2 regions of the Kribbella sp. C-35 genome follow, and region 1 is predicted to be linked to the other one. Evidence: riboswitches for the same ligand, from Rfam matches in the RefSeq annotation. Region 1 holds a riboswitch; the other holds the start of a gene.
The links. Region 1 has a riboswitch for FMN ahead of ribB (3,4-dihydroxy-2-butanone-4-phosphate synthase). Riboswitches for the same ligand answer to the same signal wherever they lie in the genome.
Positions count from the first base shown of each region.

Region 2: another riboswitch for FMN. It lies ahead of ribD (bifunctional diaminohydroxyphosphoribosylaminopyrimidine deaminase/5-amino-6-(5-phosphoribosylamino)uracil reductase RibD); the one in region 1 lies ahead of ribB (3,4-dihydroxy-2-butanone-4-phosphate synthase).

Region 1 is NZ_JAJPWG010000003.1:69,977-75,230, forward strand. Features, by position in the region: gene ACLJOO_RS20290 (sugar phosphate isomerase/epimerase family protein) at 1-604, shown strand, start outside; gene ACLJOO_RS20295 (transketolase) at 601-1,500, shown strand; gene ACLJOO_RS20300 (transketolase family protein) at 1,497-2,462, shown strand; gene ribB (3,4-dihydroxy-2-butanone-4-phosphate synthase) at 2,446-3,060, opposite strand; FMN riboswitch at 3,148-3,281, opposite strand; gene ACLJOO_RS20310 (DUF4038 domain-containing protein) at 3,330-4,784, shown strand; gene ACLJOO_RS20315 (sugar-binding transcriptional regulator) at 4,814-5,254, shown strand, end outside.
Region 2 is NZ_JAJPWG010000001.1:65,751-71,004, reverse strand. Features, by position in the region: gene ACLJOO_RS00350 (vWA domain-containing protein) at 1-1,956, shown strand, start outside; gene ACLJOO_RS00345 (serine/threonine-protein kinase) at 2,002-3,117, opposite strand; FMN riboswitch at 3,364-3,497, shown strand; gene ribD (bifunctional diaminohydroxyphosphoribosylaminopyrimidine deaminase/5-amino-6-(5-phosphoribosylamino)uracil reductase RibD) at 3,677-4,705, shown strand; gene ACLJOO_RS00335 (riboflavin synthase) at 4,706-5,254, shown strand, end outside.

The DNA.
Region 1 (5,254 bases):
GGACTACCCGTTCCAGGTGAACTACCACGACATCTGGAACCTCGCGCTGGACGGGCTCAAGGAACTGGTGAGCGCGCATCCGGACATCAACTTCGTGATCGAGTACAAGCCGCGCGAGCCGCGGGTGAAGATCATCTTCCCGAACGTCGCCCGGACGCTGCTCGGCATCGAGAAGATCGGTCTGCCCAACCTGGGCATCCTGCTCGACTTCGGTCACTCGCTGTACGGCCAGGAGACACCGGCCGACGCGGCGCAGCTGGCGATCGACTACGGCCGGCTGTTCGCGATCGACGTCAACGACAACCTGCGCGGCTGGGACGACGACATGGTGGTCGGCTCGGTGCACCTGGTCGAGACCTTCGAGTTCTTCCACACGCTGCGCAAGAACAACTGGGAGGGCGTCTGGCAGCTCGACCAGTTCCCGTTCCGCGAGGACAGCGTGCAGGCCGCGAAGCAGGCGATCACCTTCCTCAAGGCGATCCACCACGCGCTCGACGTACTGGACGACGAAGCCCTCGCCGCCGCACAGGCCTCGCACGACGCGCTCGCCGCGCAGAAACTGGTCCAGAAGGTGCTGCTGAGTTCGATGGCGGAGATCGTATGACGCTCACAGTCGAGCACGCCACGATGCCGGTGCGCGGACGACTACCGATCCATTCCAGTCGCGCCGAGCAGGTCGCGCACATCGCCGAAGCCGCCAAACAGATCCGGATCCAGGACCTCACGCTGGTCCACCACGCCGGCGCCGGGCACATCGGCGGCGACTTCTCCGCGATCGACATCCTGGCCACGCTGTACGGCGCTGTGCTCGACATCTCGCCCGCGACGGTGAACGACCCCGAGCGGGACCGTTTCATCCTGAGCAAGGGGCACGTCGCGGGAGCGCTCTACACCACGCTGGCGGCGTTCGGGTTCCTGCCGGTCGAGGACCTCGCGACGTTCCTCAAGCCGCTGTCCGCGCTGAACGGGCACCCGAACCGGAACAAGGTCGCCGGCGTCGAGGCCAACACCGGTCCGCTCGGGCACGGCCTGCCGGTCGCGGTCGGTCATGCCCTCTCGGCGAAGCTCGACGTCTCGTTGCGCCGTACTTATGTGCTCGTCGGTGACGGCGAGCTGCAGGAAGGCTCGAACTGGGAGGCGATGATGGCGGCCTCGCAGTACCAGCTGGACCGGCTGACCGTGATCGTCGACCGGAACCGGCTGCAGCAGGGCGCGACCACCAAGGAGACCAACGACCTCGACCCGTTGCCGGAGAAGGCGGCCGCGTTCGGGTTCGCGGTGGTCGAGGTGAACGGTCACGACCACGGCGAGCTGCTCGACGTGCTGTCCGCCGTACCGTTCCGGCCGGGCAAGCCGACGTTCGTGATCGCCCACACGCACAAGGGGCACCCGATCTCGTTCATGAGCAACAACGTCGCCTGGCACCATCGCGTGCCGGACGCCGCGGAGTACCAGCAAGCACTGACAGAATTGGCGCGCTACGACAGGGGTCGGCTGTGACGATCATCCACACCTCGATTGCCGACCAACCGCGGTACGACTGCCGGGACGCGTACGTCGAGACGCTCGCCGAACTGGCCGAGGCCGACCACCGGATCGTTGGCGTGGTCAACGACTCGGTCGGGTCGAGCAAGCTGAACAGCTTCCGCAAGGCGTTCCCGGACCGACTGATCAACGTCGGCATCGCCGAGCAGGACATGGTCGGCGTCGCGTCCGGGCTGGCCAACGGCGGCCGGATCCCGTTCGTGTCGGCGGCGTCCTGTTTCCTCACCGGTCGCGCGCTCGAGCAGATCAAGGCCGACGTCGCGTACTCGAACACCAACGTGAAGCTCTGCGGCATGAGCCCCGGCGTCGCGTACGGCGAACTCGGCCCGACACACCACTCGATCGAGGACATCGCCTGGCTGCGGGCCATCGCGGGGATCAGGATCATCGTGCCCGCCGACCCGATCGAGACCGCGGCCGCGCTGCGCTGGGCCGCTTCCTCGGAAGGGCCGGTCTTCATCCGGGTCAGCCGGATGAGTGTGCCGAAGGTGTACGCCGACGACTACGAGTTCCAGCTGGGCAAGGCGATCACGGTGCGCGAGGGCAACGATGTCACCGTGATCAGCAACGGGACCGTGCTGTGGCGGGCGCTGGCCGCCGCCGAACGGCTCGCCCAGGAAGGGATCTCGGCCCGGGTGCTGTCGATGCCGACGGTGAAGCCGCTGGACACCGACGCCGTGGTCGCGGCCGCGCGGGAGACGGCCGGCATCGTGACCGCCGAGGAAGCGGTGACCGGCGGCGGCCTCGGCGGTGCCGTCGCCGAGACCGTCGTACAGCATTATCCGGCGCGGGTGTCGATCCTCGGGTTCCCCGAGTTCGCGCCCACGGGGTCGGCCGGCTATCTGCTGGACCGGTACGGCTTGTCCGCCGAGGGCATCGCGGACGCCGCCCGCAAGCTCGTCACGACAGGTAAGTGACCAGGTCGGCGATCGAGATCATCGCGAAGCCATGGGCGTCGGCGAACGTGCGCAGGTCCGCGCCGGCCATCAGCGTGCCGTCGTCGTTCATGAGCTCGCCGATCACGCCGACCGGCGGCAGTCCGGCCAGCCGGACGAGTTCGACGGTGGCCTCGGTGTGACCGGGGCGCTGCCGGACTCCGCCGTCGACGGCGCGCAACGGCAGGATGTGGCCGGGCCGGATCAGGTCCGCGGGCTGCGCCGAGGGATCGGCCAGTACGCGGACGGTCCGCGCCCGGTCCGCGGCAGAGATGCCGGTCCCGACACCGGTCGCCGCATCCACGGACACGGTGTACGCCGTCCGCAGGCTGTCCTGGTTGTTCGGCACCATCAGCGGCAGCTCGAGCCGGTCCAGGATCTCCGGCGCGGCGGGCGCGCAGACGTAGCCGCTGGTGTGACGGACGAGCAAGGCCATCAGTTCGGGCGTCGCGAGGCTCGCTGCGAAGGTCAGGTCGCCTTCGTTCTCACGGTCCTCGTCGTCGACGACCACCACGGGTCGTCCGGCGGCGAGCTCGGTGACGGCGTGTTCGATGGTGTCCAGGCTGGCGACGGTGTTCACGATCGTTGTCCTCTCGGGCAGTGCAACCGATTGGCACTCCGGGGCAACGACAGACATCACGTCCCTGGGCAAGCGGACGTGCAGCTGCCACGTGCGTCTTCCCATCCGGACTTTCACCGTCGGTCCTGGAGTTCCACCAGGTCAACCGCTCCTTCTTGCGAAGTCACGGGTCGCGGACTGTCACCGCCGGCTCGGAATTTCACCGACCCCAGAGCACGTGTGTTCTTCTCACCATCAGCTTAACGGCCAACCAGCATCCCGGGAGTGTCATGTCCATCTCATCCGTCTGGCACGAGATTGAACTGCCGGCAACCGGCGACTGGGTCGAGTTCACACACGAGAGCGGTCTCAAACTCCGGCGGCCGACCTTCGCCGACGGCGGCGAGACGCGGAAGGTCCGCTTCGCCGCGCCGCAGCCCGGTCGGTGGACGTGGCCGGGCGGTGAACTGCAAGTCTCGGATGCTCCAACCGACGAACCCAACCCGTTCTACCGCCACGGCTTCTGGAGGATGTCGCCTAACGGCCGCAGCCTTGTGCACGCCGACGGCACCCCGGCGATCCTCGTCGCCGACACCGCCTGGGCTCTACCTTGGCGCGCCACTCCCGAGCAGGTGCGTGAGTACGCCGCGGACCGACAGTCCAAGGGCTTCAACGCAGTCCTGCTGATGACCGTCCAACCGGACATGCGGGCCGTCGGTCCGCGCGACCGCACCCAGGACGAAGGCTTCGACGTCGGCTTCGAGGACCTCCCGAACGGCCATCTCAACCAGCTGAACGTCGAGTACTTCCAGTACCTCGACGAACTGCTGAGGATTCTCGTGGAGCACGGCATCGTCCCGGTTCTGCAGCCGGTGTTCCAGGGCTTCGGCTGGAAGGGCCTCGACGTCGCCGGCACCGTCGTACCTCCTGAGGAGTACGCCGCCTACTGCCGCTATCTCGTCGCGCGGTACGGCGCGCAACCGGCGATCTATCTCGTCGGCGGCGACGGCTCAGGTGCCGAGCCGCAGACTGCCGCCGGAGGAGCCGAGGTGCAGGCGGCCGATTGCTACGAGCAGCCGACCGGGATCCACTACCGGCCGCACATCCGCGCGCGTGCGCATCAGGACGCCGACTGGCTGGACTTCCAGTGGTGTCAGACCGGGCACACCGGCGAGCACGTGCCGGAGCGGGTCGCGGACATGTGGCGGAACGAGCCGGTGAAGGCGGTCGCGAACGGCGAACCGACGTACGAGCACACCGGCCGGACCGGGGTGGCCGAGGGCTGGTGGCAGGGTCACGAGGCGTGGAGCAACCTGTGCGCGGGCGGCACGATGGGTGTCGTCTACGGCGCGGGCAGTCTGTGGCAGTGGCGGCTGCACGCGGAGGAGCCGGGGCACTCCGAGTTCTTCCTGGCGCCGGGCGCGGGCTGGCGCGGGGCGATCGACTTCGAAGGGTCGACGTACGTCGGACTGCTCGGGAAGATCCTCGACGGGTTGCCGACCACGGACATGGCGCCGGACTGGACCCGGACGATCTCGGGGCGGGCGCTGAGTACGGCGGACGGCGGCCTGATCGTGTACCGCGAGCACGGCGGGCCGGTGATGGTGTTCGACGACACCGTGCCGCTGGGCTACACGATCGTCGATCCGCGGGACGGGTCGGTGGTGGCGACCGGCACCCGGGACACGCCGGGGAGTCCATTGCCTGATGCTGGTGGCGCGCCCAGGGTCTACATCTGCCTATAGTCCATTTGATCGCCACCGAAAGGGGACTCGTGAACAGCAACCGCGCCGTGCGCCAGCCGGGGCTGGACGAGCTGCGGCTGCTCGCGAAGGTGGCGCGGATGTACCACGAGAAGGGCATCCGCCAGCCGCAGATCGCCGCCGAGCTCAACCTGTCCCAGGCACGGGTCTCGCGGATGCTGAAACAGGCCGTCGAGGTCGGCATCGTGCACACCGTGGTGACCATGCCGAGCGGCGTGCACAGCGACCTCGAGGACGAGCTGCAGGGCCGGTACGGGCTGCGCGACGCGGTCGTCGTCGACACCCTCGGCGTGGGGGACGACGTACTGCCCGCGCTCGGCTCGGGCGCGGCGGCGTACCTGGACATGACACTGACCGGCGGGCACGTGGTCGGGATCTCGTCCTGGAGCGAGACGCTGATCAGCGCCGTGGACCGGATGCCGCGCAAGAGCGTGCCGGTGGTGGACAAGGTG
Region 2 (5,254 bases), on a different contig from region 1:
GTCACGCTGGCCGCGGTCCTGGGTGGCCTGACCGCCCCAGCTGCGCTCGCGGACCCTGCTCCGAGCGGCGGCAAGCTCGTGCTGGTCCTCGATTCGTCCGGCTCGATGGCGGAGCCGGCCGGCGACGGGCACACCAAGATCGCCGCCGCCCGGACGGCCCTGTCGAGTGTGGTGACCAAGCTCCCCGAGGCGGCCGAGGTCGGTCTCCGGGTGTACGGCGCGACCGTGTTCAAACGCACCCAAGCGGGCGCCTGCACAGATACCCAGCTGACCGTCCCGATCGGGACCGGCAACCGGCCGCAGCTGCAGACGGCGATCGCCAAGTACAAGCCGTACGGCGAGACTCCGATCGGCTACGCCCTCCAGCAGGCCGCGAAGGACCTCGGCCCGGTCGGTCAGCGCACGATCGTGCTGGTCTCGGACGGCGAGGCGACGTGTGCGCCGGAGCCGTGCGCGGTGGCCCGCTCGATCGCCCAGCAGGGCATCGATCTGAAGATCGACGTGGTCGGCTTCCGCGTCGGCGGGAAGGCGCGCACGCAACTCCAGTGCGTGGCTCGCGAAGGGCGCGGCGACTACTACGACGCCGACTCGACCGTCGACCTCGAGGCCGGTCTGGGCAGGCTGTCGACGCGAGCCTTCCGCCCGTTCCGGATTTCCGGTACGCCGGTGCACGGCGCCCCGCAGCAGGAAGGCGCACCGGTGCTTGCCCCGGGCCACTACTCCGACACGTACGGTGTCGACAACACCTCGAAGCACTACCTGATCAAGCGCACCATCAAGGGTTCGACGCTGCGCGCCGGGGTGAGCTTCCGGCGTCCGGCCGGTGGCAGCTTCGTGATCCAGTCCGAGGTGCGGCTCAACACGCTCGCCGGTGAGCAGTGCGGTTGGAGCTACCCGCGGGGATTCGACGGAGACCAGGGGCTGGCGACCGGGACGGCCGCCAGTTGGTCGAAGTACGAGAAGAAGAACGACGAATGCGCCGACTCCGATCAGCTGGTGCTCACCGTGAACCCGGGGAAGGACTACCTGCAGCTCAAGGGCGTGCCGTACGAGCTGCGGATCGACGAGGAGCCGCCGGTCGACTCGATCGCGAACCTGCCCGCGGCAGCCGCTGACCCGGTCTGGACGCCGATGTCAGGGTCGACGCCGCGCGAGATCGTGCCCGGCTCCAGTTTCCCGGACGCGCCGCTGCTCCAGCCGGGCACCTACAAGACGACGCTGATGCCGGGCGAACTCCAGCTCTATCGGGTGAAGGCCGACTGGGGTCAGCGGATCCAGGCGCAGATGACGGTCCCGGAGATGGCCGGTGCCCAGGCCGAGGCCATCGACGGGATCCGCTATCTCGACACCGCGCTGATCTCGCCGACCGGCGAGGACGTGTTCGCGATCTTCGCCAAGAAGGTGCCAGGCGGCTCGTACACGAAGGCTGTGCTGACCAAGAGCGGGCTGGCGAAGGGGCTGACCACCAAGGAGATCCGGTACCTGAACCGCAACGGAGCCAACAACCAGGACACCGGCACGTCGACGCCTGGCGAGTACTACCTGGCCGTGTCGCTGACCCGGAAGGCCAATGACAAGGCGTTCACGATCCCGCTGAACCTCACGGTCGGCGTCGTCGGTACGGCGGGGGCGGGCAAGCCGGAGTACGTCGACGGCGCGACGCCGGTCTCGGGTGAGTCCGTGACGCCTTCGCCGACTGAGACGCCGAGCGCGTCGTCGAGTGCGACGCCGTCGGAGCCGGGGGACTCCGGGGACAAGAACCGGGCCGGTGAGCCGGTGCAGGGGCGCTCCGACTCGGATGACGGGACGCCCGTGGTATTGGTCGCTGGGCTTGGTGGCGGTGGCGTCGTGCTCCTGCTGATCGGTGGGCTGATCGTCGCGCGGCTGCGCAAGAAGCCGGCGCCCGCGCAGTGGCCGCAGCCGAACAACTGGGGCGGCCCACAGGCGCCGCGGTAACAGTCAGAAGCCCGGGATGCGATCCGCGTCCCGGGCTTCGTGGTTTCAGCGCACCAAGATCCAAACAGCACTACCAATCAGCCCGGCGGCCCCCACAAAACTCCCCACCGCCAACCAAACCAGCCCCCGCCTCCGCCGAGCCCCCTCCACGGGCAGCCCCGCCTCACCACCCTGCGGACCCGGCGAGCCCACCCCAGAAAGCTGCTGAGTCACCCGCGGCCGCGACGACCGCGCACGCTGGAGCTGGGCGACCTGCCCGCCCTCGGCAGGCTGCGCAGAACTGGCCGGCTGGGCGGGGGTTGTGGGGTGGGTTGGGCCGGTGGGGGTCCAGGTGGGTGGGAGGGGTGGGAGTTGGTCGAAGACCTCGGGGGCGTCGGGGTGTGTGGTCCAGGGGAGGGAGTCGGGCGGTGGGAGGGCGCCGGACTCGGACAGGAGGCGGGCTGCGGCTTGGGCTGTGGTGGGGCGGTCCGCGGGGCTGGTCGCCGTACAGGTGTGGATGAAGGCGGCTAGCGGGCCGTCCGCGGGTAGGAGGGGGCCGGTGGGGGTGGGGCGGTTGCCGGTGAGGAGTTCGTGGGCGACGGCACCGACGGCGTACAGGTCCTGGCGGGGGTCGGGGTCCGCGCCGGACAACTGCTCAGGCGCGAGGTAGCCGGGGGTGCCGAGGATCGTGCTGTTGCGCGTCATGCGCGGCTCGTCGATCAGGCCGGCGACGCCGAAATCCGACAGGCGCAGATGGGGACGGCCGGTGCCGGTCGCGTCGAGGAGCAGGTTCGCGGGTTTGAGGTCGCGATGTACGACGCCTGCCGCGTGCACCGCGGACAACGCGTGGAGGAGCTGGTCGAGGAGCACAGCGACGTACGACGGCGGGAGCGGTCCGTGGTCGCCGAGGAGCGTGGCGACCGAGCCGCCGCGGACCAGGTCCATCGCGAACACGACCTTGTCGTCGTCCGCGGCCCAGCCGTGTGGGGCGACGACGTGCGGGTGCTGGATCCGTACCGACTGTTCCCGGACGAAGCGCAGCAGGGTGCCGGCGTCGTGCTGCCCGAGGACCTTGGCCGCGACGTAGGCCGAGCGCCGCAGGTCCCAGGCGCGCCAGACCGAACCCATCCCGCCGGTTCCGATCAGGTCGATCAGCCGATACCGCCCAGCAAACGCCTCCACCGGCAAGAAGGTACAGGGTCCGAGGACTGCCCGACCCGGCTCAGGCAGCGCGGCGGATCCGGCCCGTGACCGACCTCGAGTCGACACCGCCGGGACCAGAGACACCCGCACCGGGGCGGTGAACAGGAAATAACTTGTTCACCGCCCCCGCCGCGTAGCACCTGGGTCCGGGAACGGCTCACGATGTGACCTGGGTCGTGGTGCGGGTTGCGGGGAGGGGCATACTTGAAGCACGAGTGAACCCACTCGCGTGCTCCGGGGTCGGTGTAATTCCGAGCCGGCGGTAACAGTCCGCGACCCGGTCGCTGCGGTTCGGCGATCGGTTGACCTGGTGGAATTCCAGGACCGACGGTGAAAGTCCGGATGGGAGGCGCACGCGGTCGGCGGGTGTGCTCTGGCGCCCGACGGCGCGGAGCGTGGACTGCACAGCCCACGGGACGCGGCGGCGAGAGGTCCGGTGACGGACCGCAGTATCGGACAAGTGGTCCGGTGAGGGCGACGGAGCAGACGTGCCGGTCGAGGCCCCGGAGTGCGTCCGTGACGACGAGGGGCCCGAGTAGTGAACGACGCGTCGCCGATCGACATCGCCTGGATGCGGCGGGCTGTCGAGTTGGCTGCGAGAGGTACCGGCAGCACCCATCCGAACCCGGTCGTCGGGTGCGTGATCACCGGCCGCGACGGGCATCCGGTGGGCGAGGGCTTCCATGCCGTTGCCGGCGGCCCGCATGCCGAGATCGAGGCGCTCCGGATGGCCGGGGCAGGAGCCCGTGGCGGTACGGCGTACGTCACGCTCGAGCCGTGCAACCACACCGGCCGGACCGGACCATGCGCGGACGCGCTGATCGAGGCCGAGGTCGCGCGCGTCGTGTACGCCGTGCCCGATCCGAACCGGACCGCTTCCGGTGGCGCCGACAAGCTGCGGAACAAGAACATCGACGTTGTCGAGGGCGTCCTGCAGACCGAGGCCGAGGCGGTCAACCACGTCTGGCTGCACAGTGTCCGGACGGGTCGGCCGTTCGTCACCTGGAAGTTCGCGACCACGCTCGACGGGCGGTCCGCGGCGCCGGACGGGACCAGTAAGTGGATCACCGGGCCGATCGCGCGCGCCGACGTCCATCGGCAGCGGGCCGAGTGCGATGCGATTGCCGTCGGCACCCAGACGGTGCTGGACGACGACCCGGAGCTGACGGTCCGCGACGAGCACGACGTACCCGCGGCGCGGCAGCCGCTGCGGGTGGTCGTCGGCGACCGTGAGATCCCACCCACCGCGCGGGTCCGCAACGACCGCGCGGAGACGTTGCTGCTACCGACCCACGATCCCGCCGAGGTGCTCCGGCAGCTGGACGACCGGCAGATCCGGCACCTCTGGCTCGAAGGCGGCCCGACCCTGGCCGCCGCGTTCCTGCGCGCCGGACTCGTCGACCAGATCGTCGCGTACGTCGCTCCGGCCGTGCTCGGTTCCGGGTACGGCGCGGTCGGCGACCTCGGCGCGGAATCGATCGACCACCTGCGGCGGTTCAAGCTAGCGGACGTCACCCGCCTGGGCGACGACGTCCGGCTGACCCTGGTTCCTCTGGGAGGAAAGTAGATGTTCACCGGCATCATCGAAGAACTCGGCACCGTCGAGTCCCTTGACCTGCTCGACGGCGACGCCGCGCGGCTCACCATCCGCGGCCCGAAGGTGACCGAGGACGCCGGCTACGGCGACTCGATCGCGGTCAACGGCTGTTGCCTGACAGTGGTGGAGTACGGCGGCGGCACGTTCACCGCGGACGTGATGCGCGAGACGCTGCAGCGGACCAGCCTCGGCGGTCTGCAGAAGGGCTCGCCGGTCAACCTCGAGCGGGCCGTCGCCGCGCACGAACGGCTCGGCGGGCACATCGTCCAGGGCCACGTCGACGGCACCGGCACGATCGCCGGCCGTACGCCGGGGGAGCACTGGGAGGACGTCCGGATCGCGACGTCCCCGGAGATCCTCAAGTACGTCGCCGAGAAGGGCTCGATCGCGATCGACGGGGTCTCGCTGACCGTGACCGATGTCGACGACGCGTCCGGGACGTTCGGGGTCAGCCTGATCCCGACCACGCTGGAGCTGACCGTGCTGGGCGCGAACAAGGTGGGCGACACCGTCAACCTC